DNA from 3 places in the Serpentinimonas sp. SSL01 genome. Region 2 is predicted to be linked to each of the others. Evidence: predicted binding sites of a transcription regulator. Region 2 holds the regulator's gene; each other region holds the start of a gene.

Region 1 (9,583 bases), 1.0 Mb from region 2:
CCGCAGGCGCTGGTGTGCGGCATGCGCACCGGCACCGACCTGGCCCAGCACTACGCCAGCGCCGACGTGTTTTTGTTCCCCAGCCAGACCGAGACCTACGGCAACGTGATCCCCGAGGCCATGGCCAGCGGCCTGGCGGTGCTGGCCTACGACTACGCCGCCCCGGCCGAGCTGATCCGGCACCAAGAAAGCGGTCTGCTGGCACCCTTTGGCGACAGCGCACGCTTCATCGAGCACGCGCAGCTGCTGGCGGCACAGCCCGAGCTTGTGCAGGCGCTGCGGCGGGCCGCCCGCGCGCGCACCGAGGCGCTGGACTGGGGCCAGATCGTGCAGCAGACCGAAAATTTGTGGTTGCAAATGCTCACAAAAAGCGCAGGCACACGCCCGGCTTGAACGCGGGGCGCTGTTGAGCAAACCCCTCACAACAACGCGGCCACGCCCTGCTGCTGCCGTTGCTTGCCGCGCGCTCGCCCTCGGCCCCGGCGGGCAGCCCGATGACGATCCGGTCGGGCCGCGTGAAGTCCTCCATCGCCGCCCCCTCCTTGAGAAACTCGGGGTTTGAGACCACCGCAAAAGGGCTGCCGCTGCGCCCGCGGCGACGCAACGCGCTGGCAATCGCCTCCGACACCGCCGCCGCCGTGCCCACGGGAACGGTGGATTTGTTGACCACCACCAGAAAGCCGTCGAGGTGGCGCCCGATCTGCTGCGCCACCGCCAGCACGTGTTGCAAGTCGGCCGAACCGTCGCTGCCGCCTGAGCGTGTCACTGTTGCTGCAAGCCCATGAAATATTGATGAATGCCCGATTTTTGGCAGCTGTCACGATTAATTCATGCCAGTGCCATTTGCAGGACACACGGCAGCCAAAGAATCGCCAGGCAAAGGAGCTTTCATCCATGACCGATCTGTCTGTGCTGGAAAAACTGCGTCAACCCCAAGGGTTGGGCCTGCCGCCGGTGGCGCCGCGCCCAGCGGCTTGCCAGAGCGCCCCCCTCCATGTCAGCTGGGCCCGCCATCTAGACGAAGTGCGCGCCGCGCAGCGCCTGCGCTACCAGGTGTTTGCGCTCGAGATGGGCGCGCGCCTGCCGCAGACCCTGCCCGGGCACGACATCGATCTGTTCGACGACTTCTGCGAGCACCTGCTGGTGCGCGACGCCGCCAGCGAGCAGGTGATCGGCACCTACCGCGTGCTCACGCCCACCCAAGCCAAGCGCGTGGGCGGCTTTTACAGCGAAACCGAATTCGACCTGACGCGGCTGCGGCTGCTGCGCGAGCAGATGGTGGAACTCGGGCGCAGCTGCGTGCACCCCGAGCACCGCCACGGCGGCGTGATTCTGGCGCTTTGGAGCGCGCTGGGCGAGTTCATGACGCGCAACCGGCTGCACACCATGATCGGCTGCGCCAGCATCCCCATGACCCCCGAATCGGGCGGCGGCCACGCGGCGGCCAGCATCTGGCGGCAGCTGAGCCTCAAGCACTTGGCTTCGGTCGAGTTTCATGTGCGCCCGCGCCTGCCGCTGCCGATCGAGCGCCTCGATTCCACCTTGGTCGTCGAACCGCCGGCGCTCATCAAAGGCTATCTGCGCTTGGGCACCAAGGTGCTGGGCCCGCCGGCCTGGGACCCGGACTTCAACACCGCCGACCTGCCGATGATGATGCGCTTGGCCGACCTGCCGCCGCGCTACCGCAAACACCTGCTGGGGGCCTGATGCGCAGCGGCTTTGCCCCCGACACCCACCTGCAAGGACTGTGGTCTGCCGGGGCGGCTGCCGATTCGGCGGCGGCGTCTGCGTTGGCCCATCCGCACCCGGCCGACGACGACGGCGACGGCGACGACGCACTGCACGCCTCGGGGCGGCGCCTGCGCACGGTGTTCATCTCCGACCTTCACCTCGGCACCGCCGGCTGCCAAGCCAAGGCGCTGCTGGCCTTCCTGAAGGCGCACCCGAGCGAAAAGCTGTATCTGGTGGGTGACATCATCGATGGCTGGCAGCTGCGCCGCAAGTGGTACTGGCCGCAGAGCCACAACGACGTGGTACAAAAGATTTTGCGCCGTGCGCGCAAGGGCTGCAAGGTCATCTACGTGCCGGGCAACCACGACGAGTTGGCGCGCCACTTCATCGGCCACCAGTTTGGCGGCGTCGAGGTGGTGGAAGACGCGATCCACCAGACCGCTGACGGCAAAAAGCTGTGGGTGATCCACGGCGACCACTTCGACGGCGTGATCCAGTACGCCAAGTGGCTGGCCTACTTGGCCGACAACCTCTACGATCTGGCGCTGCGCCTGAACACGCGCTTCAACTCGCTGCGCGCCCGGATCGGGCTGCCGTACTGGTCGCTGTCGCAGTACCTGAAATACAGCGTCAAGGGCGCGGTCAACTACATCCAGCAGTTCGAGCGCGCGGTGGCGGCCGAGGCGCGCAAGCGCGGCTTCGATGGCGTGGTCTGCGGCCACATCCACCACGCCGAAATCCGCGACATCGACGGCACGCTGTACTGCAACGACGGCGACTGGGTCGAGAGCCTCACCGCCTTGGTCGAGCACCACGACGGCCGACTCGAGATCGTGCACTGGCCCCAGCGCAGCGGGCAGCGCACGGCGCCAGAAGCGCAAACCCAAGCCGTGCCGGAAAAGCTCAGCGCATAACTCAGCGCATAACTCAGCGCATAACTCAGCGCACAGCTCAGCGTATAAACCAGCGCAACAACTGGCGCAGCAGCCAGCCGCCACCAGCGGGCGCGTAGGGCGGATAGACCAGCTCGCCGCTGTTGAAGCGCCCCTTGGCGTGCACGCCCTTGGCCTTGGAGAAGGTGAGAAAGCCCTCGTGGCCATGGTACTGCCCCATGCCGGATGCGCCCACGCCACCAAAGGGCAGCTCGTCTTGGGCCACGTGCATGAGGGTGTCGTTGATGGTGACGCCGCCGCTGTGCGTGCGCTCGAGCACCTGCTGCTGCACCTGCCGGTCGTGGCTGAACAGGTACAGCGCCAGCGGGCGCGCGCCGCTGCGGATGTGCGCCAGCGCTTGGTCCAAGCTGGCGTAGCCGATGACCGGCAGCAGCGGGCCAAAAATCTCCTCTTGCAGCACGGTGGCGCTTTCGGGCACCCCGAGCAGCAGCTGCAGCGGCATTTTGCGCGTGCCCTCGAAGGTTTCGGCGGCCGGGTTGCATTCGATCACCTGCGCCCCGCCGGCGCGCGCCTGCTCCAGCCAAGCCTGCAGGCGCTGGTGCTGGCGCTGGTTGACGATGGCGCTGTAGTCGGGGTTGGCGCGCAAAGTGGGGTAGAGCTGCGCCACCGCCGCTTGCATGGCCTGCGCAAAAGCCTGTTCTTGGCCAGCGGGCAGCAGCACGTAGTCGGGGGCGATGCAGGTCTGGCCGGCGTTGAGCAGCTTGCCAAAAGCGATGCGCCGCGCCGCCACCGCCAGATCGGCGTCGGGCGCGATGAGGGCTGGCGACTTGCCGCCGAGCTCGAGCGTCACCGGAGTCAGGTTGCGCGCCGCCGCCGCCATCACGATCTTGCCCACCGCCGTGGAGCCGGTGAACAGCAGATGGTCCCAAGGCTGCTGTGCAAAGGCGCTCGAGACCTCGAGCGCGCCTTCGACCACGGCCACCGTGTCTTCTTCGAAAGCCTCGGCCAGCAGGGTGCGCAGGGCTTGGTTGGTGGCCGGTGTGAACTCCGAGAGCTTGAGCATGACGCGGTTGCCCGCCGCCAGCGCCCCCACCAGCGGCAGCAGGGCCAGCTGGATGGGGTAGTTCCACGGCACCATCACCCCCACCACCCCGAGCGGCTGGAAATAGACCCGGTTGCTGGCCGGCGCAAACAGCACGCTGACGCTGCGCCGCTGCGGTTTCATCCAGCCGCGCAAGTGTCGCGCCGTGTGCGCGATGCCCTGCAGCGTGGTGAGGATTTCGGCCAGCAGGGTTTCGTGGCGCGAGCGGGCCGAAAAATCGCTGTGCACGGCCGCGATCAGCGCCTCTTGGTGGCGCACGAGGGCGCTGCGCAGCGCGTGCAGGCCCGCTAGGCGCTGGTGCAAGGTGGGCATGGGCGCGCGCGCAAAGGCGGCGCGCTGCTGCTCGAACAGGGCCTGCAAATGCTCAACGGGAGACGGATCGGTGTTCATGGCGGGTGGGGCGTGCTGGTGCAAGGGCGCAAACCCCGATTGTGTAGGCAAGCGCAGCCGGGCCGCCGGGCATCAAGGCGGCAGCAGGCGGATCAGCTGGCCGTCGCGCTCGTCGGTGAGCACATAGAGCAGGCCGTCTGGGCCTTCGCGCACGTCGCGGATGCGCTGCCCCAGGTCTTCGAGCAGGCGCTGCTGGGCCAGCACGCGCGTGCCCTCGAGCTGCAGGCGCAGCAGGTGCTGGCCGCGCAACGCGCCCACGAACAAATTGCCCTGCCACTGCGGCCCGTAGCGGTTGCTGCGCAAAAACGCCATGCCCGAGGGCGCGATCGAGGGCGTCCAGTGCACCAGCGGCTGCTCCATGCCGGGGTGCTCGGTGATGCCGGCCCCTATGCGCGTGCCGATGTAGTTGACGCCGTGCGTGATCACCGGCCAGCCGTAGTTGCGCCCCGGCAACACGCGGTTGAGCTCGTCGCCGCCGCGCGGGCCGTGGTCGTGAATCCACAGTTGGCCATCCGGCCCCCAAGCCGCCCCCTGCGGGTTGCGGTGCCCCCAGCTCCAGATTTCTGGCAGGGCGCCGGCGCGGCCCAGCAGCGGGTTGTCGCGCGGCACCGAACCGTCTTTGGCCACGCGCACCACCTTGCCGTGGTGGTTGTCCAGCGTTTGCGCATCGTCCATGCGGCTGAAGCGGTCGCCCAGCGTGAGGAACAGATGGCCGTCGGGCGCCTCGACGATGCGGCAGCCAAAGTGGTGCCGACTGCCGACCTTGGGGCTTTGGCGAAACAGCACGCGCACTTGCTCGAGGCGGCGCAAGTCGGCCGACAGGCGCGCGCTGGCCATAGCCGTGGAGTTGCCGCCGCCGGCCGGGGCTGGTTCGGAATAGCAAAAGTAGATGGTGCGGTTGCTGGCAAAGGCGCTGTCGGTGATGACGTCGAGCAGGCCGCCCTGCCCGCCTTCGTCGATGTCGGGCAGGCCCTGCAGCGGCGCGCTGATGCGGCCGTCGAAGCCGACCACGCGCAAGCGCCCGGCGCGCTCGCTCACCAGCACCTGTTCGGGGCCGATGAAGGCCAGCGCCCACGGGTGCTCCAGCCCCTGCGCCAACACCTGGGTGCGCACCGGGCTGGCTTGCGCCTGGGCAGCGCTGAGCCACAGTGCCAGCACCAGAATCAGCCCTGTAAGGGCCAAGCGCCCCCACGCGTGGTGTGCTGCCCCCAAAGGCCAAACGGCCCGCGCATGCCCAGGAGAAGGTTCAAAGTCAGATGCAAACATTTTTCTCCACTCGCCTAAACCGCGCTTGTTTGCGCTTGATCAAACCAAGCTGCGCGCAACGCGCAGGATAATGCAAAAGAATTCAATCGGAGGAAGCGCCCTATGATAAGCCCCCGCTCCCAAATCGCCCTGTTTGACTTTTTGGATCAATCCCACCGCGAGTTGCAGCGCCATCTGGTTTTGTTGCGCGCCACGGTCGAGGCCTGCCAGACACAGACGCTCGACGCCGCCGGGCGCCGGCAGGCGCGCACAGTGCTGGATTTTTTCAACGGCGAAGCGCGCCAACACCATCTGGACGAAGAGGCCCACATCTTTCCGGTGCTGCTGGCCAGCCGCGACGAAGAACTGGCTGCCGCCGCGCGCCGCTTGGTACAAGACCACGGCTGGCTGGAAGAAAACTGGCTGCACATCGCACCCGCCATCTCTGCATTGAGCACGGGCAGCCAATGGTTTGACCACGCCGAGCTGCAACACGCGCTGGAGGTGTTCGAGGCGCTGTACCTCGATCACCTGCTGCTCGAAGAATCGCTGGCCTACCCGGAAGCGCAAAAGCGCCTGCAAGCCTACGACCAAGCGGGCATGGGTCGCGAGATGGCACAGCGGCGCGCCCAAACGCGCAGCGCCACTGCGCCAGCCTGAGTCTGGCCGCCTACGGAGCCTACCGACTGGCTTGCTGGCGCGCCCTGCTTCGGGGCTGCACTGTTCCTGCTTCGGCAGTGTCTTTTTGGGTTCTTGCCACCGCCGCTCTTGGCACTCAACGCCATAGAGTGCTAATATTCAATTGTTGCCCTATCGGCCAGAGCCGCACGGCTTGACTATCAAAGGAGATGCCCCCATGAGCAGCACCGCCCTTGCACCGTTTACGCCTTACCAACTCGCGCCCTCCGCCCCCGTGGGCTGGACGGGCACCTCGGCGCTGGTCTTGCCCCCGCTGGGCAACCTAGACGCCTACATCAGCGCCGTCAACCGCCTGCCGCTGCTCACCGCCGAGGAAGAGCACGACTACGCGCAACGCCTGCAGCAGCACAACGACCTCGAGGCCGCCGGGCGGCTGGTGATGTCGCACCTGCGGCTGGTGGTGTCGGTGTCGCGCCAGTACCTGGGCTACGGCCTGCCGCACGCCGACCTGATCCAAGAGGGCAACGTGGGGCTGATGAAGGCCGTCAAGCGCTTCGACCCGCAGCAGGGGGTGCGGCTGGTGAGCTACGCGCTGCACTGGATCAAGGCCGAAATCCACGAATACATCATCAAAAACTGGCGCATGGTGCGCGTGGCCACGACCAAGGCGCAGCGCAAGCTGTTTTTCAACCTGCGCAGCATGAAGCAGGCTTTCAAGGCGCAGGCGAGCGATGCCGACACGCACCGCGAGCAACTGAGCGAGTTCGAGGTGGACGCGATGGCGCGCGAGCTCAAGGTGCGCCGCGCCGACGTGCTCGAGATGCAGACCCGGCTCGCCGGCGGCGACGTGGTGCTCGACCCCAGCCCGGGCGACGACGGCGAGGAGGCCTACGGCCCGATCGCCTACTTGGCCGACAACGGCCACGAACCGAGTGCGGTGCTGGAGGCGCGCGAGCGCGACCACTTGGCCAGCGAGGGCGTGCAGCAGGCGCTGGGGCAGCTCGATGAACGCGCGCGCCGCATTGTGAGCGAGCGCTGGCTCAAGGTGGCCGACGACGGCAGCGGCGGCATGACGCTGCACCAACTGGCGGCCGAATACGGCGTGAGCGCCGAGCGCATACGGCAGATCGAGGCTGCGGCGCTGAAAAAAATGCGCTTGGCGCTGGAGGCGGCTTAAGCCGTTGAGGCGCGCTGAGAGGCTGGCAAGGCTAGGCCACCCTGCCCCTCTGCCCCTCCTGATTCAGCCCTCCCGGCGCAGCGCCGGGAACAGAATCACGTCGCGGATGCTGGGGCTGTCGGTGAGCAGCATCAGCAAGCGGTCGATGCCGATGCCGCAACCGCCGGCCGGCGGCATGCCGTACTCGAGCGCGCGCACGAAGTCGGCGTCGTAGTACATGGCCTCGTCGTCGCCGCCGTCTTTGTGGCCCGCTTGGGCGGCAAAGCGCGCGGCTTGGTCTTCGGCGTCGTTGAGCTCGCTAAAGCCGTTGGCCACTTCGCGCCCGCTGATGTAGAGCTCGAAGCGCTCGGTGATGCTCGGGTCGGTGTCGGAAGCGCGCGCCAGCGGCGAGATTTCGGTCGGGTGGTTGCAGATGAAGGTGGGCTGCCACAGCTGCGGCTCGACGGTTTCTTCAAAGTACATGACTTGCAAACCGGCCAGGCTGCGCTCGGCCAGCCGCTGCTTGACTGGGTCGAGGCCGAGCTGCTGCAACTGGGTTTGCAGCCAGGCGCGGTCGTCGGCGTGGGCGCCGGCGTGGCTGTACTTGGCGATGGCCTCGCGGATGGTGAGGCGCTCGAACGGCGCGCCCAAATCCACATCGCGCCCTTGGTACTGCAACCGCGTGCCGCCACAGACACGCTGCGCCACGTGGCGGATCATCTGCTCGGTAAACACCATCAGGTCGAGGTGGTTCCAGTAGCCCGCGTAGAACTCCATCATGGTGAACTCGGGGTTGTGGCGCACGCTGATGCCTTCGTTGCGGAAGTTGCGGTTGATCTCGAACACGCGCTCGAAACCGCCCACCAGCAGCCGCTTGAGGTAGAGCTCGGGGGCGATGCGCAGGTACATGTCCTGCTCGAGCGCGTTGTGGTGCGTGACGAAAGGCCGCGCATTGGCGCCGCCCGGTATGGGCTGCAGCATGGGCGTTTCGACCTCGAGAAAGTCGTGCGCCAGCATGAACTCGCGCAGGCTGCTCACGGCCAGGCTGCGCGCCAGAAAGCGGCGACGCGCTTGCGGGTCGGTGATCAGATCGACGTAGCGCTGGCGGTACTTGAGCTCTTGGTCGTGTACGCCGTGAAATTTGTCGGGCAGCGGCCGCAGGCTCTTGGTGACCAAGCGCAGCCGCTCGACTTGCAGCGTGAGCTCGCCGGTGCGGGTTTTGAACAGGGTGCCCTCGGCGGCCACGATGTCGCCCAGATCCCAGTGCTTGAAGGCGGCGTGCTGCTCGGCCCCGACGCTGGCGTCGTTGAGGTAGATCTGGATGCGCCCCTCGGTGGGCCCAAAGGAGCCGTCTTGCAGCGTGGCAAAGCTGGCTTTGCCCATCACGCGCTTGAGCATCATGCGCCCGGCCACGCTGGCGCGCACCTGCAGCGGCTCGAGCATCTCTTTGCTCAAGGCCCCGTACTCGGCGTGCAAGGCCTCGGCGCGCTGCTGCGGCTTGATGTCATTGGGGAACGCCACCGGCCCCCCAGCCGCCTGCGCTTGGCGCAGCGCCTGCAGCTTGGCGCGCCGCTCGGAGATCAGGTGGTTTTCGTCGGCGGGCAGGTGCGTGTCGTCGGCCATGGTGCGCTGTGGGGGTGTGGGTGCAAACCTTTGATTTTAGCGGGGGTGGGTGGCCTAGAATGGACGGGGACGGATGGAAACGGATGAGCGGCATCCGGTTTACGCAGCGGAGGGACACAGATGGACTGGGAACTTGAAGATGCAGCACAACCCGGCGCAGCCCAGTGGTCGGCGCTGCGCTGCTGGGCCCTGAGCGCTGGAGTGCTGGCATGAGCGAGCGCCCGATTGCCATCACCGCGCCGCCAGCGGGCTATGCCGACTGGCTGGCCGAGCTCAAAATCCGCATCCACAGCGCTCAGCAGCGCGCCGCGCTGGCGGTGAACCGCGAGCTGGTGCTGCTGTACTGGCAGATAGGCCGCGACATCTTGCAGCGCCAAAGCCGCGAGGGCTGGGGCGCCAAGGTGATCGAGCGGCTGGCGCACGATTTGCGCACCGCCTTCCCGGACATGAAGGGGTTTTCGCCGCGCAACCTCAAGTACATGCGCAGTTTTGCCCAAGCTTGGCCCGAGGCTGAATTTGTGCAAGCGGTGCTTGCACAATTGCCTTGGTACCACCAGCTTGCCCTACTGGACAAGTTGACCGAGAGCGCGGCACGGCGCTGGTATGCCACCAAGGCGATTGAGCACAACTGGTCGCGCAACGTCTTGGTGATGCAGATCGAAACCCGCGCCCACACCCGCGCAGGCCAAGCCATCACCAACTTTGCCGAGCGCCTGCCAGCGCCGCTCTCCGACTTGGCGCGCGAGTCGCTGAAGGACCCTTATCGCTTTGATTTTTTGGGTTTGCACGATGATGCACAGGAGC
Region 2 (9,583 bases):
TGCCCGCGTCTAGCGCGGCGCCGTTGGCATCGATGGCAAAGCGCATCTGCGCCACGCCGATGGTGTGCCCACCAGCCAGCATGGGGGTGCAGACGTGGCCGAAGCCGGGGTCGGGCTCGAAGCGCCGATACACGTCTTCGAGCGTGGTGTCGTCTTCGATCACTTTTTTGTACACCGTCATGCCATAGACGCGCTCGACCAGCTGATTGAACTTGTCGGACAGTTGGCCGATTTCGTCGTCGGTGCGGATGACGACCTTTTTGCTCAAATCCACATCGCCGGTGCTCAGCGCGTCGATCTGCCCGATCACTGTCGTGATGCCGTGAACGACAGCACGCAAAACCAGAACAGAGTGCCAACCCCGAGCAGCAAAAACTTGCGTTTAATGGGCAAATCGACGAACATGAGCTTGCGCAGCAGTTGGGTCGGCCACCCAAGTCGTTCAAGATAGTCATTGGACTCCACACCCGACCCACCGCTGGCGCGATTACGCTGCATCGGCTCACTCCTCAAAATCAGTATTATCAAACAGACTGGGGTCGGTCAGGGTCTAAAGCATTTCATACGGCGCTCAGCTCTCTGCCCAATTTTTAGTTGAAGGCCTGAATAATAGGGCAACGCCTTAGCTGTGCGTACACTGGCGGCTCAAGGGTGACGCTGAAAAATGGTGGGCCTCCCGTGAGTCGAACACGGCACCAACGGATTATGCGTACCAGCTATGGCTTTCGCCACCCCTTTCGGGTTTGTGGTCTGGACTGTCTCTTGTCGTTACGACCTGCCCGTACAGTCTCTACACGTCCTCCCCCCTAGGGGGAGTTTCGCTCGGGATCGCCACGCCTGCGCGGCAGAGGTTTCCCCGAATTTGAGCAGTTCTACCGGCAGGCAGAGTGAACTTACCCGCCGGCAACCCACATTCGCGCCGCCCGTATTCTTGCGAACCGCAGGGCGGCGCAGCTTAAGTCCGCTGCTCTAACCAAGCATGAGCTAGAGGCCCAGAGCTTGGGAGTTTACTGCATCCGAAAGCGACCAGACAAGCGGCCAAGCAAGCGCCGATACCCGCAACGGCACAGGCGTGCATAGGGTCACACCAAGGGGCTGGCCTCTCAGGGCGGGCTACGAAACCCCTAGCGCGGATGGCTCAGGGCGTTGCCCAGCAGCTTGGCGGTGATATCCACGATCTGGATCATGCGCTCGTAGGGCATGCGCTGCGGACCGATCACGCCCAGGGTGCCGACCACGGCGCCATCGACGGTGTAGGGCGCGCTGACCACCGACAAATCTTCGAACGGCACGCCTTGGCTGTCGCCGCCGATGAAGATCCGCACCCCGTCGGCCTGGTGCGACACGTCGAGCAACCGCATAAGCTGGGTTTTTTGCTCGAAAATGTCAAAGAGCCGCCGCAACTGCCCTAGGTCGTGCGAAAAATCGCTCACCGACAACAGGTTGCGCTCGCCGGCCACCAGCACCGCGTCTTGCTGCGCCTCGCTTTCGGTGCCCAGCTCCACCGCTTGCAGCATCAGGGCGGCGATCTCGCCGCGCAGGCGCTCGACTTCGGTGCGCAGGCGGTCGCGCACTTCGCTCAGCGTCAGGCCGGCGTAGTGGGCGTTGAGAAAATTGGCCGCTTCTTGCAGCTGGCTTTGCTCAAACTCGGGCTGGGTGTGGATGACATGGTTTTGCACCTCGCCATCGGGCGAGACCAGAATCACCAGCACGCGCCGTTGCGACAGGCTCAAAAACTCGATGTGCCTAAAGACGCTGGCGCGCTTGGGCACCCGCACCACGCCCACGAAGTGCGACAGGCTGGAGAGCAGCTGCGCCGCTTGGTTGAGCACTTGGCGCGGCTGCTCGCCTTGCAAGGTTGCGGTTGGCATGGACTCCGCGGCGGGTAGCTCGTCGCGCCGGGCGGTGAGCATGGTATCGACAAACAGCCGGTAGCCGCGCGCGGTGGGCACCCGGCCCGCCGAGGTGTGCGGGCTGGCAATCAGGCCGAGATCCTCGAGGTCGCTCATGACGTTGCGGATGGTCGCGGGCGAGAGCTCCAGCCCGGCCGCGCGCGACAGGGTGCGCGAGCCCACCGGTTGGCCGTCGGCGATGTAGCGCTCGACTAGGGTTTTGAGCAGGTGCTTGGAGCGGTCATCGAGCATGAGGAAGATTTTAATGGGCTTGTGCTTTAATTTGCACATGAATCAGCACGCCTCAACCCCTGCTGCACCGCCGCCAGCTGCAGAGCTGCGCTTTCGCCACGTGGCGGTGATCGGCAAGTACAACGCACTGGGTTCGCGCGACATCATTGACACCTTGGTGCATTTTTTGCTCGATCAGGGCTGCGCCGTGAGCCTGGAGCGCGAAACTGCCCTCAACACCGGGCTGGAACCCTACCCGGTGCTCGATGTAAACGAGATCGGCCGGCACTGCGATTTGGCGCTGGTGCTCGGGGGCGACGGCACCATGCTGGGCATCGGGCGCCAGCTGGCGCGCCAGCAAGTGCCCCTGGTGGGGATCAACCAAGGCCGCCTGGGCTTTATCACCGACATCCCGTGGCAGGGCTACGCCCCGGTTTTGCAGGCCATTCTGCATGGCCAGTACGAGCAAGACCGGCGCGCGCTGATGCACGCCAGCGTCTGGCGCGACGGCTCGTGCGTGTTCGAAACCATCGCCATGAACGATGTGGTGGTCAACCGCGGCAGCGCCCCCAGCATGGTGGAGCTGCGGGTCGAGGTCGATGGCCATTTCGTGGCCAAGCAGCGCGCCGACGGCTTGGTGATCGCCACCCCCACGGGCTGCACCGCTTACGCCTTGTCGGCCGGCGGGCCGCTGCTGCACCCGGCCATCGACGGCTGGATCATGGCCCCGATCGCGCCGCACACGCTCACCAACCGCCCGATCGTGCTGCCAGCCAGCGGCGAAATCGCGGTCGAGGTGGTCTCGGGGCGCGACGCCAGCGCACACTTTGATATGCAGAGCTTCACCAGCCTGCTGCACGGCGACCGCATTGTGGTGCGGCGCGCGGCGCACCAACTGTGCCTGTTGCACCCGCTGGGCTGGAGTTATTTTGACACCCTGCGGCGCAAGCTGCACTGGAATGAAGGGGGCGTGGGTTGAGCTGGCAACGCATGGCGCTGCGCGATTTCGTGATCGTGCGCGAACTGGAACTGGATTTGAACCAAGGCTTTACCGTACTCACCGGCGAGACCGGGGCCGGCAAGTCGATCCTCATCGACGCCCTGCAGCTGGCGCTGGGCGCGCGCGCCGACGCCGCCGTGGTGCGCGAGGGCGCGGCGCGCACCGAGGTGGTGGCCGAATTCGAGCCCACGGCGGCGGCCCGCGAGTGGCTGGCCGAGCAGGGCTTCGAGGGCGAGCCGGGCGAACCCTTGCGGCTCAAGCGCCAGCTCGACACCCAAGGCCGCAGCCGCGCCTGGATCAACGGCAGCACCGCCAGCGCGACCCAGTTGCGCGAGCTGGGTGAGCTGCTGCTCGACATCCACGGCCAGCACGCTTGGCAGCGCCTGACGCGGCCCGAAGCCGTGCGCCAGCTGCTCGACGACTACGCCCGCATCGACGCACGCGCCTTGCGCCGGCTCTGGAGCGACTGGCGCGCCGCGCAACGCAGCCTCGAGCAGGCGCGCACGCAGCAAAGCCAGCTGCAACAAGAGCGCGAACGCCTGCAATGGCAACTCACCGAGCTCGAGCGCCTGGCCCCGTTGCCCGGCGAATGGGAAGACCTCAACTTGCAGCACGGGCGGCTGGCGCACGCGCAAGCACTGCTCGAGGCGGCGCAAACGGCGCTGCACTGCCTGAGCGAAGACGAAGCCAGTGCCCGCACCCTGCTCTACCGCGCCGCGCAGGCGTTGCAAGCGCAGCAACACGTGGAGCCGCGCTACCAGGGGCTGGCCGAGCTGCTGAGCAGCGCGCTGGCGCAGGTCGATGACGCCTGCCACGACCTGCAGCAGCACGCCCAGCGCAGCGAGCTCGACCCGGCGGCGCTGCAGGCGCTGGACCAGCGCTTGGGCCTGTGGCTGGCGCTGGCGCGGCGCCTGCGCTGCGAGCCGCAGGCGCTGGCCGAGCGGCTGCAAGGCTGCCGCCAGGCGCTGGCCGAGCTCGAGCGCAACGCCGATCTGGCGGCGCTGGAGCAGGCCGAACACCAAGCGCAAGCGCGCTTTCGCGCCGAGGCCGAGCGCCTGAGCAGCCTGCGCCTAGAGGCCGGGGCGCGGCTTGGGCACGCCATTACGCAAGCCATGCAGGGCTTGGGGATGGCCGGCGGGCGCTTCGAGGTGCGGCTGCAGGCCCTGCCCGAGCCGCAGGCGCACGGCCTCGACCAAGTCGAGTTTTTGGTGGCTGCGCACCCCGGCAGCACCCCGCGCCCGGTGGGCAAGGTGGCCTCTGGGGGCGAGCTGTCGCGCATCGCGCTGGCGATCTCGGTCTGCACCAGCGAGGTCGGCAGCGCCCCGACGCTGATCTTTGACGAAGTGGACAGCGGCATCGGCGGCGCGGTGGCGCACACCGTGGGCCAGCTCATGCGCCGCTTGGGGAGCGACCGGCAGGTGCTGGCCGTGACCCATCTGGCGCAAGTGGCGGCCTGCGCGCACCAGCACCTGCGCGTGAGCAAAGGGCAAGACGCGCACGGCAGCAGCAGCCAGATCGAGCCCCTGGACGGTGCGCAGCGGGTGGCCGAAGTGGCGCGCATGCTCGGCGGTCAGCAGCTCACCGACACCACCTTGGCGCACGCTCAGGAGCTGTTGTGCAACTCGTCCTGATCACCGGCATGTCGGGCTCGGGCAAATCGGTGGCCCTGCACGCGCTCGAAGACGCCGGCTTTTACTGCGTGGACAACCTGCCGCCCGATCTGCTGGAGCCGCTGGTCGCCTTGCAGCAGGCCGAAGCCACCGAGCGCGTGGCGGTGGCCATCGACGTGCGTAGCGCCCGCGCGCTGCCCACCCTGCCCTTGCGGCTGCGCCAGCTGCGCGCCCGTGGCCTGCCGCTCACCGTGCTGTTTCTTGACACCAGCACCGAAACGCTGGTGCGCCGCTTCTCCGAAACCCGGCGCCTGCACCCGCTCTCGCTCAAAGACAGCAGCGACCAGCGCCGCGCCTTGGCCGATGCCATCGAGCTCGAGCGCGAGCTGCTCAGCGACCTGCGCGAGCAGGCCCAAGTGCTCGACACCAGCCAACTCAAGGCCGCGCACCTGCGCAGCACGGTCAAGGCGCTGCTGCAACTGCCCCCGGCCCGCTTGACGTTGGTGTTCGAGTCCTTCGCCTTCAAGCGCGGCGTGCCGATGGATGCCGATTTTGTGTTCGACGTGCGCATGCTGCCCAATCCGCACTACGAACCCGAACTGCGTCTGCTGACCGGGCGCGACCCGGCGGTGGCGCAGTTTTTGCAGGTCGAAGCCGAAGTGACGGCGATGCAAGAGCAGATCGAAGCGTTTTTGCGGCGCTGGCTGCCGCGCCTAGAAGCCGACCACCGCAGCTACGTGACGGTGGCCATCGGCTGCACCGGCGGGCAGCACCGCTCGGTCTATCTGGTGGAACGCTTGGCGCAGGGCTTTGCCGAACTGGCCAGCGTGCAGGTGCGGCACCGCGAACTCGACGCCTTGCAGCACCACCCTTAAACTTGCAAGCCCGTGCCTGCACCGGCAGCAGGCGGTAGGTGTTCGAGCAACCAGGTGCGGATCGGGGCTGGCAGCGCCACCAGCGGCTGCCCCAGCGACTGCAGCCAGCGCCCCGGCCCCAATGCGGGCTCTTGCAAGTCTGTACCCCACTGCCACTGCACCAGGTGCAGGCGCAGTTCGCGGTGCGTCAGGCTGTGCGAGATGACCGGATGCAGGGTGGGCGCTTGCCCCGCGCGCACACCGGGTGGCGCTTGCAGCGCGGCCTGCTGCGTGGCCAACACCGGCGGCGCGTACAAGCCGGCCCAGATGCCCCGCGGCGGGCGCTGCTGCAGCCAAATGGCCCCGTCGGCGCGGCGCAGCAGCAGCAGCCACCAGTCCTCGAGCCGGCGCGGGCTGCGGCGCGACTTGTGCGGCAGCTCGGCCACGCGTTGCTGCGCCAGCCCTAGGCACAGCGCAGCCACCGGGCATTCGGTGCAGCGCGGCTTGCTGCGGGTGCAGATTTGGGCCCCCAAGTCCATCAGGCCTTGGGTGTAGGCGGCCATGTCGGTGGCGCTGGCATTTTCAGGCAGCAGCCCTTGGGCCTGCTGCCACAGCGTGCGCTGGGTGGGCGCGTGCGCCAGATCGCCCCCAAAGGCCAACAGCCGCGCCAGCAGGCGCTTCGCGTTGCCGTCCAGAATGGAAACCCGCTCGCCGAAGCAAAAGGCCGCTATCGCCGCCGCCGTGCTGGCCCCGATGCCGGGCAGGCGCTGCAGCTCGGCCGCGCTGCCCGGCCAGCGCCCACCTTCTTGCACCACCAGTCGTGCACAGGCATGCAAGTGCCGCGCCCGGCTGTAGTAGCCCAGCCCGCTCCAATGCGCCAGCACCTCGTCCGGTTCGGCCTGCGCCAGCGCCCACACATCGGGGAAGCGCTGTACAAAGCGCTCGTAGTAGGGGCGCACAGTCGCCACTTGGGTTTGCTGCAGCATGATCTCCGACAGCCAGACCCGGTACGGATCACGCGTGCCTTGCCACGGCAGGTGGTGGCGGCCCAAGCGCCGCTGCCACGCCACCAGCGCGTCAAAAAACAGCGCTTGCGCCATCCGCGCAGCTTTAGTTTGTTGCTGTAGACAACGCTTTATCGGCCAGTGGCACCAAAGGGGTATCCGGCGCGGCAATGTCAGACGCTAAAGAGGCCCCGTCTGCGTCAGGTTGAACCGCTTCAGCGCACAACTGCAGCCAGCGCGCAAGCTCGGCCTCGACCTCGGCTTGGCGGGCCAGCAGTTCGTTGATGCGCTCATCCAAGCTTCCTGCAGCCTCTTGGATGCGGTGCACGGCTTCGATGCGGCGCGCAAAATTGCGCTTGCGCTCGCGCAACTGACCATCGAGCTGCGAGGCTGCGGTTTTGCTCCAGATTTCGGCTTCGCTCGAGGCTTCCTCATAGAGCTTGCGCAAGCTCGACAGCACCGCTTTGGCCAGCCGCTCGCAAAATCCAACCTGGGTGAGCCGCAGCAGATTGGTCAATCCCAAATACTGCAAGTGTGCACTCTCGATGCCATCGATCTCCCGCACAAAGCGGGTCAGATCCAGCCGCTGCGGTGTCTGCAGAGTAAAACCATATTCGGCGTTGAGGCTGCGAAACATGCCTGAGAGCATGTCCTGCACCTCGTTGGCCCAGTGCTGCGATTGGGACATGCCGCCGCGCAAACGCGCGAAGGTGTCTTTGTAGATCGTTTTCACGCCCAATTTGACTCCAGGCTGCTTGAGCGCCTGAGCAAACTCGGCCACTTCGGCCTTGATCTGGTTGCTGCCAAGCTGGGCAAACAGCAGCCGCAGCGTCTTGAGGTGCACCGAACGCACAGTTTGTATGCGCAGTGCGCTCTGGTCAAATTCGGCTTGCTCGAGCTCGATGCGGGCGCGCATCTGCCGGATCACCGTCGCGTTTTTGCCACGCAAGGCTTGCAGTTCTTGCACTTGCTCTTCGATTTCGTGGCTGCGCACCAGCAGCTGGCGCTCGACTTCGATACGCAACTGCTGCACTGCCTGCTGCAAAGTTGATTGCAACAGGCGCCGCCGTTGTCCCAGCACGTCATCAGCCAAGGCCCGCTCGAGTTCGGGCAAGCGGCTTTGCTGCAGCAGTTGGGCATCTTGGCGCACCTTGGCCAGCAGGCCTTTGTGGGCCGATACCGCAAACACCTGACGCCCTTGCAGACCGAGCACCTCGGCGCTGTGCAGGCGCTGGCGCTCGATCTGCGCCTCGACGGCTTGCGGGCTGCTCAACTCGTCCCAGAGCACATCGATTTTGTTGAGCACCACCAGCCGCGACTCGCCGCGCTCGGCTGTGGGTGCTAGGTGTTCGCGCCAGATCGCCAGATCGGACTTGCTCACCCCCGCGTCGGCCGCCAAAATAAACACCACGGCATGCGCCTGGGGCAGCATACCGACCGTGAGCTCGGGCTCGGTACCGATCGCGTTCAGGCCCGGCGTATCGACGATCACCAAACCCTGCTTGAGCAAGGGGTGCGCCATGTTGATGAGGGCGTGGCGCCAGCGCGGCACCTCCACCAGCCCATCGGGGCCGGGCGCCGGGTTGTCCTGGGGGTTGTCCTCGTGCCAAAAACCGAGCGCTCGCGCCTGTTCGACCGATACCCGCAGCGTCTGCGCCACCTGTTCGATGGCTTGCGCGAGTTGCTCGGGCTGATTGACATCGAGGTCGATGCGCTGCCATTGATCGGGGGCGCTGCGCCACTCGAGCAGCGATTGCGCCTGCATGCGGGTCTCGATCGGCAGCAGGCGCAAGCAGGGCGGCAACCCGGCTTCGTAGCCCAGTTCGGTTGGACACATGGTGGTGCGTCCGGCACTGGCGGGCATGATGCGCCGCCCGTACCCAGCAAAGAAAATAGCGTTGATCAGCTCCGACTTGCCGCGTGAAAACTCGGCCACGAAAGCCACCATCACCCGGTCGCTGGCAAATTGGGACTGCAGGTGGGCCAAGCGCGCGCGCGCGCCGTCGTCGAGCAGCTCGTGGCCGGCGAGCCACTGCCCAAGCCGGGCCAAATCTTGTGCCCGCTGCTGGCGCCACCGGCTGTGGAGATCGAATTGTTGGATAAATTCCATGGGGGGCAATATAGCACTGGCGGCACTGCAGCGGCTGATCTGCGTTGGAAGGCTCAGGCTTTTTGACACTGCGCGCAGTAATAGCTCGAGCGCTGGGCCTGGCGCAGCAGCCGGATCGGGCGGCCACAGACCCGGCACGGTTCCCCGGCGCGGTCATACACTTGGGTTTGCAGTTGAAAGTGGCCACTCTGCCCGTCGGCGTTGGAGTAGTTGCGCAAGCTGCTGCCACCGGCTTGCAGCGCCTGTTGCAGCACCTGCACGATCGCGGCATGCAGCCGCTGCACCCGCGCGCGGCTCAGGCGCGCCGCCACCGCCGTGGGTCGGATGCCCGCCACAAACAGCGCCTCGCAAGCGTAGATGTTGCCGACCCCCACCACCACCGCGCCCGCCAGCAGCACCTGTTTGATGCTGGCGCGGCGCTGGCGCAAGGCGGCATAAAAGGCCTCGGGCTCAAAGGCCCCCGAGAGCGGCTCCACCCCGAGCTTGCCCAAGAGCTTGCGCGCCACCGGGTCGGATTCGCCCTCGGCGTAGACCACCGCCCCGAAGCGGCGCGGGTCGTGCAGGCGCAGCACGCCCAGGCTGGTGTGCAAATCGAAATGGTCGTGCGGACCTCGGGGCGGCATAGCCGCGGCCAGACGCAGGCTGCCCGACATCCCTAAGTGCACGAGCAGCAAACCGTGGTCCAGATCGAGCAACAGGTACTTGCCGCGCCGCCGCACACCGCGCACGCACCGTTGCAGCAGCGCCTCGGGCGCCACCCCAAGCGGCCATCGCAGCGCCTTGCCCACCTCGATGCGCTCGATGCGGGCGCCCTGCAGCCGCTCGGCAATGCTCAGGCGCGTGGTTTCGACTTCAGGCAGTTCGGGCATGGTGCAAGTTCGG
Region 3 (9,583 bases), 450 kb from region 2:
CCTGTTCCCCATGGGTGCCGCTGGCCTAGGGCAGCAGCTCAATGGTTTTTTGAATTCGTGGGCAGATGCCCTGGCCTCGCCCACCAACCAAACGGCACGCGCCGTGGTGCTCACGGGCGCCGACGACCTTGCACGGCGCCTCAATGGCAGCGCCGAACAGCTCGAGCAGTTGCGCACCACCACCCGCGCCCAGCTAGATGCCAGCCTTGCCCAAATCAACCAGCTCAGCGTCGGGGTTGCGCAGATGAATCAGCGCATCGTCGATGGTTTTGCTGCCGGTGTTCCGCCCAACGACTTGCTCGACCAGCGCGACCGGTTGCTGGCAGACCTGAATCGCATCATCCAAGTGCATACTTTGGAGGCCGACGACCGTTCGATGACGGTGTTTGTCGGAGGAAGCATGCCGCTGGTGCTGGGTTCACGCGCCACGGCGCTGGTGGGCTCCGAGAGCATCAGCCCCGATGGCCGTTACACCGTGGGCTTTGGCAACGCTGCCACCGTGCTCAACGACGATTTGATCGGTGGCGGCACGCTGCGCGGGGCCCTGACTTTTTTCAATGACGATGTGGCTGGCGTGAGCAACCAACTCGGGCGCTTGGCCCTGGCCACACTCGAGCTGACGAATCGCCAGCACCGTCAAGGTCTGGATTTGAATGGTCAGGAGGGGCAGGATTTTTTCCGGCCCCTTGCGGCCAGCTACTGGACCCAGGCCGTGGTGCCAGTGGTCAACACCGTGACGCCTCCTACGGCATTGAACGTGAGCGTGGGCATGGACCCTGCCGCTGACGCACCGACGCAGTTTCGGGCATCGGACTACCGGGTCACTTTCACGGGTGCTGGTGCTGGCAACCTGACCCGCATCAGCGATGGCTTCAGCGTCGCCTTTGCCGCGCCGACCACCGATTTGTCCTTGGACGGTCTGCGCTTTGGCGGTCTGGCCAGTGGTGCTGCAGGAACCGAGGTGCTGCTGCGGCCGTTTCGGGGCGTGGCTGCTGCCATGGCGGTGAATCTGTCTGCGCCTTCGCAGCTGGCGCTGTCCAGCCCGGTGGTGGTTGCGGCGGCGGCGGGCAATTCTGGCAATGCACAAGTGGAGGCCCTGTATCGGCCCACCGGGCAAATGCCACCGTTTGCTGATGTACCGGCCACGATCACCTTTGTTGCCGGCGGCTACACCATCAACGGCGGACCTACGCAAGCTTTTGTTTCGGGCCAAGCAATAGTGGGCAGCGGTTTCAGCCTCACCCTGCGCGGCGCGCCAGCCGTCGGCGACACCTTTAACGTGCGTGAGCCGCTGCCCACAGAAAACTTGCGCCAGAATGCCGGCAACGGCCAAGCGCTGCTGGCGCTGCGCGACCTGGCGACCATCGACGGTTTTATGCTGTCGGATGGGTACATCCCGGTCTTTAGCGCCGTGGCGGCTGGTTTGCAGCGGGCGCAAACCGATTCCGAATTTCACACCCGCTTGGCGCTCAATGCCGAGAGTGCGCGCGCCAATCAGGCTGGCGTCAACCTTGACGAAGAGGCGGCGCGGTTGCTGCAGTTCCAGCAGGCTTACCAAGCCAGTGCGCGCTATCTGCAAAGCATGCAGTCGATTTTTGATACCTTGCTGGCCAGCTTTGGTCGTTAAAGGAGGGGAACCATGAGCATCACACGCGTCGCCACTGCCAATGCCTTTGATGCCAGCATCGCCCGCATTAGCCAGCGCAGCGCCGAATTCTCCGATTTGCAAGAAAAGCTCTCGGCCGGCAAGCGCGTGCTGCGCGCCAGCGACGACCCGGTGGCCGCCACCATGGCCGAGCGCGAGCACAACCGGATCTTGCGCACCGATGCCGATTTGCGCGCGCTCGAGCGCTCGCGCTCCAGTCTGCAATTGGCAGAAGGGTCCGTGGCTCAAATGGGCGAATTTTTGGCACGTTTTCAAGAGCTGCTGGTGCAGGGCAGCAATTCGGTGCTGACCAGCAGCGACCGCAATTCCATCAGCCTCGAGATGCGCGGCCTGCGCGAACAGGTGCTGAACCTGGCCAATGTGCAAGACGCCGAGGGCAACGCTTTGCTCGGTGGTTTGGGCGTGACCAACGCCAGCGGTCGGCCGTTTGAGCAAGTCGGGCCGCCGACCGGCGTCACGACGCGCCTGCTCGCCGGGCAAGCGGCGGCGACCGAAGTCGGGCTGCCCAACCGCGTCGATGGCGATTTTGCCTTGAACAACTTGGCCTCGGTCGACCCCGATGTGGTCGGCAACACCGACCTGTTTGCCATCATGCAGCGCGCCATTGACACGCTCGAAGACACGGGCTTGAGCGCAACCGCGCGCACGGCAGCGCTGGCGCATGTCAACGCCGATTTACAAACCGGCCAAGACCGTTTGCTGCTGGTGCGCGGCCGTTTGGGCGAATTGCTGCAACGTGCCGACAGCATCGACAGCATGTTGCAAGACCGCTCGCTGGCTGGGCAGCAGGCCCTGTCGCAACTCACCGACCTCGACATGGTGCGCGCGATCTCCGATTTCCAAACGCGGCAACTGGGGCTGCAAGCAGCGCTGCAGTCTTACGCTCAGGTGCAGCGTTTGTCGTTGTTTCAGTTCATCGCCTGAGTTTGCGGCGCGCACAAAAAAAGCCGGGAGGCTCTTCAGCTCCCCGGCTTTTTTGGTTCGCCAGCCCCGAACCCAGAAGGCCCGTGCCGGCGACCAGTGGCTCACGCCAGCGACATCACATGTCCATGCCGCCCATGCCGCCCATACCACCCATGCCGCCGCCCGGCATGGCCGGTGCGTCGTCTTTGGGGGCTTCGGCCACCATGGCCTCGGTGGTCAGCATCAGCGCCGCCACCGACGCAGCGTTTTGCAGCGCCGTGCGCGTGACCTTGGTCGGGTCCAGAATGCCCATGTCGATCATGTCGCCATAGGTGTCGTTGGCGGCGTTGAAGCCGTAGTTGCCCTTGCCGGCCAGCACCGAGTTGACGACCACGCTGGGCTCGCCACCGGCGTTGGCGACGATGATGCGCAGTGGCTCTTCGACCGCGCGCAGCACCAGCTTGATGCCGGCTTCTTGGTCGGCGTTGTCGCCCTTGACCGCGCCGATGGCTTGGCGTGCACGCAGCAGCGCCACGCCGCCGCCGGCCACAATGCCTTCTTCCACGGCCGCGCGGGTGGCGTGCAGCGCGTCTTCAACGCGGGCTTTCTTCTCTTTCATCTCGACTTCGGTGGCGGCACCGACCTTGATCACCGCCACGCCGCCGGCCAGCTTGGCCACGCGCTCTTGCAGCTTCTCACGGTCGTAGTCGCTGGTGGCTTCTTCGATCTGGATGCGGATCTGCTTGACGCGCGCTTGGATGTCGTCTTCAGCGCCGGCACCGTCGATGATGGTGGTGTTTTCTTTGCCCACTTCGATGCGCTTGGCTTGGCCCAGATCGGCCAGCGTGACCTTCTCGAGCGTCAGGCCGACTTCTTCGGCGATCACTTTACCGCCGGTCAGGATGGCGATGTCTTCCAGCATCGCTTTGCGACGGTCGCCAAAGCCCGGGGCCTTGACCGCCACCACTTTCAGGATGCCGCGGATGGTGTTGACCACCAGCGTGGCCAGCGCCTCGCCTTCGACGTCTTCGGCAATGATCAGCAGCGGGCGGCCGGCCTTGGCCACGGCTTCGAGCGTGGGCAGCAGGTCGCGGATGTTGCTGATTTTCTTGTCGAACAGCAGCACGAAGGGGTTGTCCAGCAGCGCCGCTTGTTTTTCGGGGTTGTTGATGAAGTAGGGCGAGAGGTAGCCACGGTCGAACTGCATGCCTTCGACGATGTCGAGCTCGTTGTCCAGGCTCTTGCCGTCTTCAACCGTGATCACGCCTTCTTTGCCGACCTTGTCCATCGCCTTGGCGATGATGTCGCCGATGCTGGCGTCGGCGTTGGCCGAGATCGCGCCCACTTGAGCGATTTCTTTGCTGGTGGTGGTGGGCTTGGAGGCTTTCTTCAGCTCTTCGACCAGGGCGGTGACGGCCTTGTCGATGCCGCGCTTGAGGTCCATCGGGTTCATGCCGGCGGCCACGTACTTCATGCCTTCGCGCACGATGGCTTGGGCCAGCACCGTGGCGGTGGTGGTGCCGTCACCGGCGTTGTCGCTGGTCTTGGAAGCGACTTCCTTGACCATCTGCGCGCCCATGTTTTGCAGCTTGTCTTTGAGCTCGATTTCTTTGGCCACCGAAACACCGTCTTTGGTCACGGTGGGAGCGCCGAAGCTGCGCTCGAGCACCACGTTGCGGCCTTTGGGGCCCAGGGTCACCTTCACGGCGTTGGCCAGGATGTTCACACCCTCGACCATGCGGGCGCGGGCTTCACCGCCGAAAACTACGTCTTTTGCTGCCATTTGTTGCTATCCTTGAAATGAGTGGGGGTGAATGGGGCGCGCTTCAGCGCACGACGACCGCGAACAGGTCGTCTTCTTTCATGACCAGCAGCTCGTCGCCATCGACCTTGACGGTCTGGCCGCTGTACTTGCCAAACAACACGCGGTCGCCGACCTGCACGCTCAGGGCTTTGGTTTCGCCTTTGTCGTTGGTCTTGCCCGGGCCGACGGCCAGCACTTCACCTTGGTCGGGTTTTTCGGCGGCGTTGTCGGGGATCACGATGCCCGAAGCGGTTTTGGTTTCCTGTTCCAAGCGCTTGACGATCACGCGATCGGCGAGGGGGCGAAGTTTCATGGGTTCTCCTGTCACAAAAAAGGCACACACAAAGGTGCGGTTGCTACGAAAGTCGTGGGGGCCGGCCGCGGCTGCCTTGGGCAGGCCGCCGACCGAGGCCGTTGTTAGCACTAACCACCAACGAGTGCTAATGATAAGGGCGCAGCGCCGCTTTTCAAGGGGGGGTGGCGAAAATCTACGCTTGGTCTTGCGGCCACAGCCCGGCCAAGCGTTCGCGCGGCCAGCCGGTCAGGCGCTGCAGCAGCGCCCAGTCGAAACCCGGGCCGGGGTCGGCCTTGCGCCCGGGGGCGATGTGCTGGTGCCCGGCCACGTGCTCAATCGGGTAGCGCGCCGCGAGCTCGAGGCACAGCGCGGCCAGCGTTGGGTACTGGGCTGGCTCGAAGGGCTCGCCTTCCAGGCCTTCGAGCTCGATGCCGATGGAAAAATCGTTGCAGTTGGGCCGGTCCTGCCACTGCGAGGCCCCGGCATGCCAGGCGCGGCGCTCGCAGTCCACAAACTGCAGCAGCTCGCCGCAGCGGCGAATGAAGTAGTGCGCCGACACCTGCAGGCCCCGGATCGACTCAAAGTAGGGGTGCGCGCCCCAGTCCAGCGTGCCAGCAAACAGTTGCTCGACCTGCGGGCCGCCGTACTGCCCCGGCGGCAGGCTGATGGAGTGCAACACCAGCAGCGTGATGCGCGCCTGCGGCGGGCGCGCGCCGTGGTGCGGGCTGGGGCAGCGGCGGGGGGTGGGCATGGGCACGGCGGAAGGGCTTTAGGAGAAAGGCGGGTTGGGGGCGGTGAGGTTCAGGATATTGAGTCTAGCTGGAGTGGGCGGCACATTTACCCGAGTCAGTCCAGATAAGGGTGTCAGCCCAGATGTCGATGTCCAGATGCCGAGCGCAATGGCTTACACTTGCCGCCATGCAAGCCGATGCCAGCCCCCCACCTGCCCCCAAGCCCGAGCCCGATTCGGGGGCCTGTGGAGCTGCTGCACCGCCCCCGCCCCCAAGCCTACCCCCGCCACGGCGCATCAAGGGCATCTACGTGCTGCCCAACCTGATCACACTGGCAGGGCTGTTCGGTGGGTTTTATGCCGTGGTCATGGCCATGAACGGCCGTTTTGATCTGGCCACGCTGGGTATTTTTGCGGCCATGGTGCTCGACAGCCTCGACGGCCGGGTGGCGCGCCTGACGCGCACGCAAAGCGCCTTTGGCGAGCAGATGGACTCGCTGGCCGATATGGTCTCGTTTGGCGCCGCGCCGGCGTTGGTGGCTTACGAGTGGGCGCTGTACGACCTGGGGCGCTGGGGCTGGATTGCGGCTTTTGTCTATTGCGCCTGCGCGGCGCTGCGGTTGGCGCGCTTTAATGTGAACACCGCCGTGGTCGATCGGCGCTACTTCCAGGGCCTGCCCTCGCCGGCGGCGGCGGCGCTGGTGGCGGGCTTCATCTGGCTGGCGACCGAGTTCGAGGTCAGCCCCCCCGATCTGGTCTGGCCGATGTTCGCCCTCATGCTTTACGCTGGGCTGACCATGGTCTCCAACATCCCCTTTTACAGCTTCAAAGACCTCAACCTCAAGCGCAGCGTGCCGTTCGTGGTGATCGTGCTGGTGGCGTTGGGGATCGCGGTGATCAACATCCATCCGCCGCTGGTGCTGTTTGGCCTGATCGCCGGCTATGCCGCCTCGGGCTACGTGGTGTATGGCTGGCGCAAGCTGCGCGGCGAGCCCACCAGCGTGGTGAGCACCAGCACCCACGACCCAGACGAAAAAGACCTGCACCGCTGAAGGTGATAGGCAGGGGCAATCGCCCGCCCGACTGGGCATGTTATATTGCTGCCATGCAAAACCTGCGCGCGCTATCGCTACTACCCTTGTTTCACCACGGGTCGGCGAGCTAGCGCACGCCTTTTTTGCACAACGGCCCGTTTGCACCCGCAGCGGGCCGTTGGTGTTTTAGGGGCTGCGGGCAACACCAGGTTGCGGTCACACCGCTTGGAGCACTCACATGAGCGACAAACTGATCATTTTTGACACCACCTTGCGCGACGGCGAGCAGTCGCCCGGCGCTTCCATGACCAAGGACGAGAAGCTGCGCATCGCGCGCCAGCTCGAGCGCCTGAAGGTGGACGTGATCGAGGCTGGCTTTGCCGCCGCCTCCAACGGCGACTTCGAAGCCGTCAAGGCCATCGCCGACGCCATCAAGGACAGCACCGTGTGCTCGCTGGCGCGCGCCAACGAGCACGACATCAGCCGCTCGGCCGAGGCGCTGGCCGGCGCGCGCAGCGCCCGCATCCACACCTTCATCGCCACCAGCGCGCTGCACATGGAAAAAAAGCTGCGCATGACGCCCGACCAGGTGTTTGAGCAGGCGCAGCAGGCGGTGCGGCTGGCGCGCCAGCTGTGCCCCGACGTCGAGTTCAGCCCCGAAGACGGCTACCGCAGCGACCCCGACTTTTTGTGCCGCGTCATCGAGGCGGTGATCAGCGCCGGCGCGCGCACCATCAACATCCCCGACACCGTGGGCTACGGCGTGCCCGAACTCTACGGCCACTTCATCCGCGACCTGCGCGAGCGCGTGCCCAACTCCGACCTCGCGGTCTGGAGCGTGCACTGCCACAACGATCTGGGCATGGCGGTGGCCAACTCGCTCGCCGGCGTCAAGATCGGCGGCGCGCGCCAGGTCGAGTGCACCATCAACGGCTTGGGTGAGCGCGCCGGCAACTGCGCGCTCGAAGAAATCGTCATGGCCGTCAAAACGCGGCGCGATTACTACGGCCTTGAAGTCGGCATCGACACCACGCAGATCGTGCCTGCCAGCCGCATGGTCAGCCAGACCACCGGCTTTGTGGTGCAGCCCAACAAGGCCGTGGTCGGGGCCAACGCCTTTGCCCACGCCAGCGGCATCCACCAAGACGGCGTGCTCAAGGCGCGCGCCACCTACGAGATCATGCGCGCTGAAGACGTGGGCTGGAGCGCCAACAAAATCGTGCTCGGCAAGCTCAGCGGCCGCAACGCCTTCAAGCAGCGCCTCGACGAGCTCGGGATCGCGCTGCACAGCGAAGTCGAGCTCAACGCCGCCTTTGCCAAGTTCAAAGAGCTGGCCGACCGCAAGTCGGAAATTTTTGACGAAGACATTCTGGCGCTGGTCAGCGACGAGAGCGTGACACCCGACCACGAACACTACGCGCTGGTGGCGCTGGCCCAGCACAGCGAGACCGGCGAGCGCCCGCAAGCGCGGGTGGTGTTCACCATCGGCGGCAAAGAGTACTGCGGACAAGCCGAGGGCAACGGCCCGGTGGATGCGTCGCTCAAAGCCATCGAGACCCACGTGCACAGCGGCGCCGAGCTGCAGCTGTATTCGGTCAACGCCATCACCAGCGGCTCGACTGAAAGCCAGGGCGAAGTCACGGTGCGGCTGCAGCACGCAGGCCGGGTGGTCAACGGCGTCGGCTCCGACCCCGACATCGTGGTCGCGTCGGCCAAAGCCTACCTGAGTGCCCTCACCAAGTTGCACAGCAAGGCCGAGCGGGTGCAGGCGCAGGGCTGGCCGGTCTGAAGCGCAAGCCGCCCGGGCTGCGCTGCGTGGGCCTTGAGCGGCCTAGGGAAAACCCTTAAACGGCCGCAAAAATCTTGTGATGAGGGCTTAAAAACCCCTCACAAGCGCCTGAATCTGGATTGGTTTTTGATTTTTCTCTCTATACTGGCAGCCCCAGCGCCTGTTTCTAGAGGGTAGAAAAACATGAACCGATACCAATTTGTGCTGCGCCCAGGCTGGTCGGCGGCCCTGCTGCTCGGGTGCACGGGTTTGCTGCTGCCCGTGCACGCCCAAACGCCTTTTCCTGCCAAGCAGCGCGTGGCGGCGCCCGAGGTGCGCATCGAGGGGGCTCGGGCCGCGCCTGCTCAGGTCAACAGCCCCCGGGCCGAGCGCGATCGCGCCACAGCGCCGCAGGCCAGCCGCCCCAGTGTCGCCCCAGCCAGTGCGGCTAGGCCCGAGTCTGCAGGGCAGCGCTTCGCCGCCAAAGAACAAATCGCATCGGATGCGCAGATCGAGCGTGCGCGCCATGCGGCGGCGCAGTCGCAGCGGGTGTCGGTGGTGGTGGCAGCGGCGCCGACCCAGCCGCTGCGTGCCGCCATGCCCGCTGCCCCCGCCGTGGGCAACGCATCCGCCAGCCCGATGCAGGCCGAGCGCTTGGGCTTGCGTGTGGCCGACGACCCGCTCGAGCTCGATTCAGGCGTGGCGCTGCTGGTGGATGCCAACACGGGCGAAATTTTGCTCGGCAAAAACGACACCGTGGTGTTGCCGATCGCCTCCATCACCAAGCTCATGACCGCGATCGTCGTGGTCGATGCCCAGCAGGATTTGAACGAAGTCCTGACCATCACCCAGGCCGACGTCGATCGGCTGCGTGGCAGCGGTTCGCGCCTGCCAGTGGGGGCGCAGCTCACGCGCGGCCAAGCCCTGCATCTGGCGCTGATGTCGAGCGAAAACCGCGCCACCCACGCGCTGGCGCGCTATTTCCCCGGCGGGGTGCAGCAGTTCGTGCGCCAAATGAACCGCAAGGCGGCCGAGTTGGGCATGCACGACACCCACTTTGCCGACCCCACCGGTTTGTCGGGCGCCAACCGCTCCAGTGCCCGCGACTTGGCCATGCTCACGGCGGCCAGCTCGCACCGCCCCTTGGTGCGCGAGCTGTCGGTCTCACCGCAGTACCAGTTGGCGCTTGGGCCGCGCACGATCACCTACCGCAACAGCAACGTGCTGGTGCGCAACGGCGACTGGGAAATCAACCTGCAAAAAACCGGCTTCATCCGCGAGGCTGGGCGCACGCTGGTGATGCAAGCCGATGTGTCGGGGCGTTCGCTCATCTTGGTGCTGCTGGGTGCCAGCGGCAGCCAAGCGCGTGCCACCGACGCCGAG

Evidence for each region. Region 2 encodes HrcA, which represses chaperone genes, less so after heat shock. Its sites were predicted from a motif close to TTAGCACTCNNNNNNNNNGAGTGCTAA; they were not measured.
Region 1: the regulator HrcA is predicted to act here: its motif matches at 6,130-6,156, upstream of rpoH (RNA polymerase sigma factor RpoH).
Region 3: the regulator HrcA is predicted to act here: its motif matches at 4,791-4,817, upstream of groES (co-chaperone GroES).

The regions. Positions count from the first base shown of each region.
Region 1 is NZ_CM150487.1:1,961,919-1,971,501, forward strand. It holds gene ACVMK0_RS09275 (glycosyltransferase family 4 protein) at 1-393, shown strand, start outside; partial or broken gene ACVMK0_RS09280 (UDP-glucose 6-dehydrogenase) at 461-745, opposite strand; gene ACVMK0_RS09285 (GNAT family N-acetyltransferase) at 895-1,707, shown strand; gene ACVMK0_RS09290 (UDP-2,3-diacylglucosamine diphosphatase) at 1,707-2,645, shown strand; gene ACVMK0_RS09295 (coniferyl aldehyde dehydrogenase) at 2,683-4,116, opposite strand; gene ACVMK0_RS09300 (PQQ-dependent sugar dehydrogenase) at 4,189-5,298, opposite strand; gene ACVMK0_RS09305 (hemerythrin domain-containing protein) at 5,485-6,021, shown strand; gene rpoH (RNA polymerase sigma factor RpoH) at 6,218-7,177, shown strand; gene lysS (lysine--tRNA ligase) at 7,241-8,779, opposite strand; gene ACVMK0_RS09320 (PDDEXK nuclease domain-containing protein) at 8,989-9,583, shown strand, end outside.
Region 2 is NZ_CM150487.1:920,353-929,935, reverse strand. It holds gene ACVMK0_RS04500 (sensor domain-containing diguanylate cyclase) at 1-340, opposite strand, end outside; gene ACVMK0_RS04495 (hypothetical protein) at 307-498, opposite strand; gene hrcA (heat-inducible transcriptional repressor HrcA) at 1,125-2,144, opposite strand; gene ACVMK0_RS04485 (NAD kinase) at 2,182-3,102, shown strand; gene recN (DNA repair protein RecN) at 3,099-4,754, shown strand; gene rapZ (RNase adapter RapZ) at 4,739-5,608, shown strand; gene mutY (A/G-specific adenine glycosylase) at 5,605-6,687, opposite strand; gene ACVMK0_RS04465 (dynamin family protein) at 6,698-8,701, opposite strand; gene mutM (bifunctional DNA-formamidopyrimidine glycosylase/DNA-(apurinic or apyrimidinic site) lyase) at 8,755-9,570, opposite strand.
Region 3 is NZ_CM150487.1:474,964-484,546, forward strand. It holds gene flgK (flagellar hook-associated protein FlgK) at 1-1,627, shown strand, start outside; gene ACVMK0_RS02235 (flagellin N-terminal helical domain-containing protein) at 1,640-2,590, shown strand; gene groL (chaperonin GroEL) at 2,706-4,352, opposite strand; gene groES (co-chaperone GroES) at 4,396-4,686, opposite strand; gene ampD (1,6-anhydro-N-acetylmuramyl-L-alanine amidase AmpD) at 4,862-5,419, opposite strand; gene pssA (CDP-diacylglycerol--serine O-phosphatidyltransferase) at 5,587-6,450, shown strand; gene ACVMK0_RS02260 (2-isopropylmalate synthase) at 6,671-8,221, shown strand; gene ACVMK0_RS02265 (D-alanyl-D-alanine carboxypeptidase family protein) at 8,405-9,583, shown strand, end outside.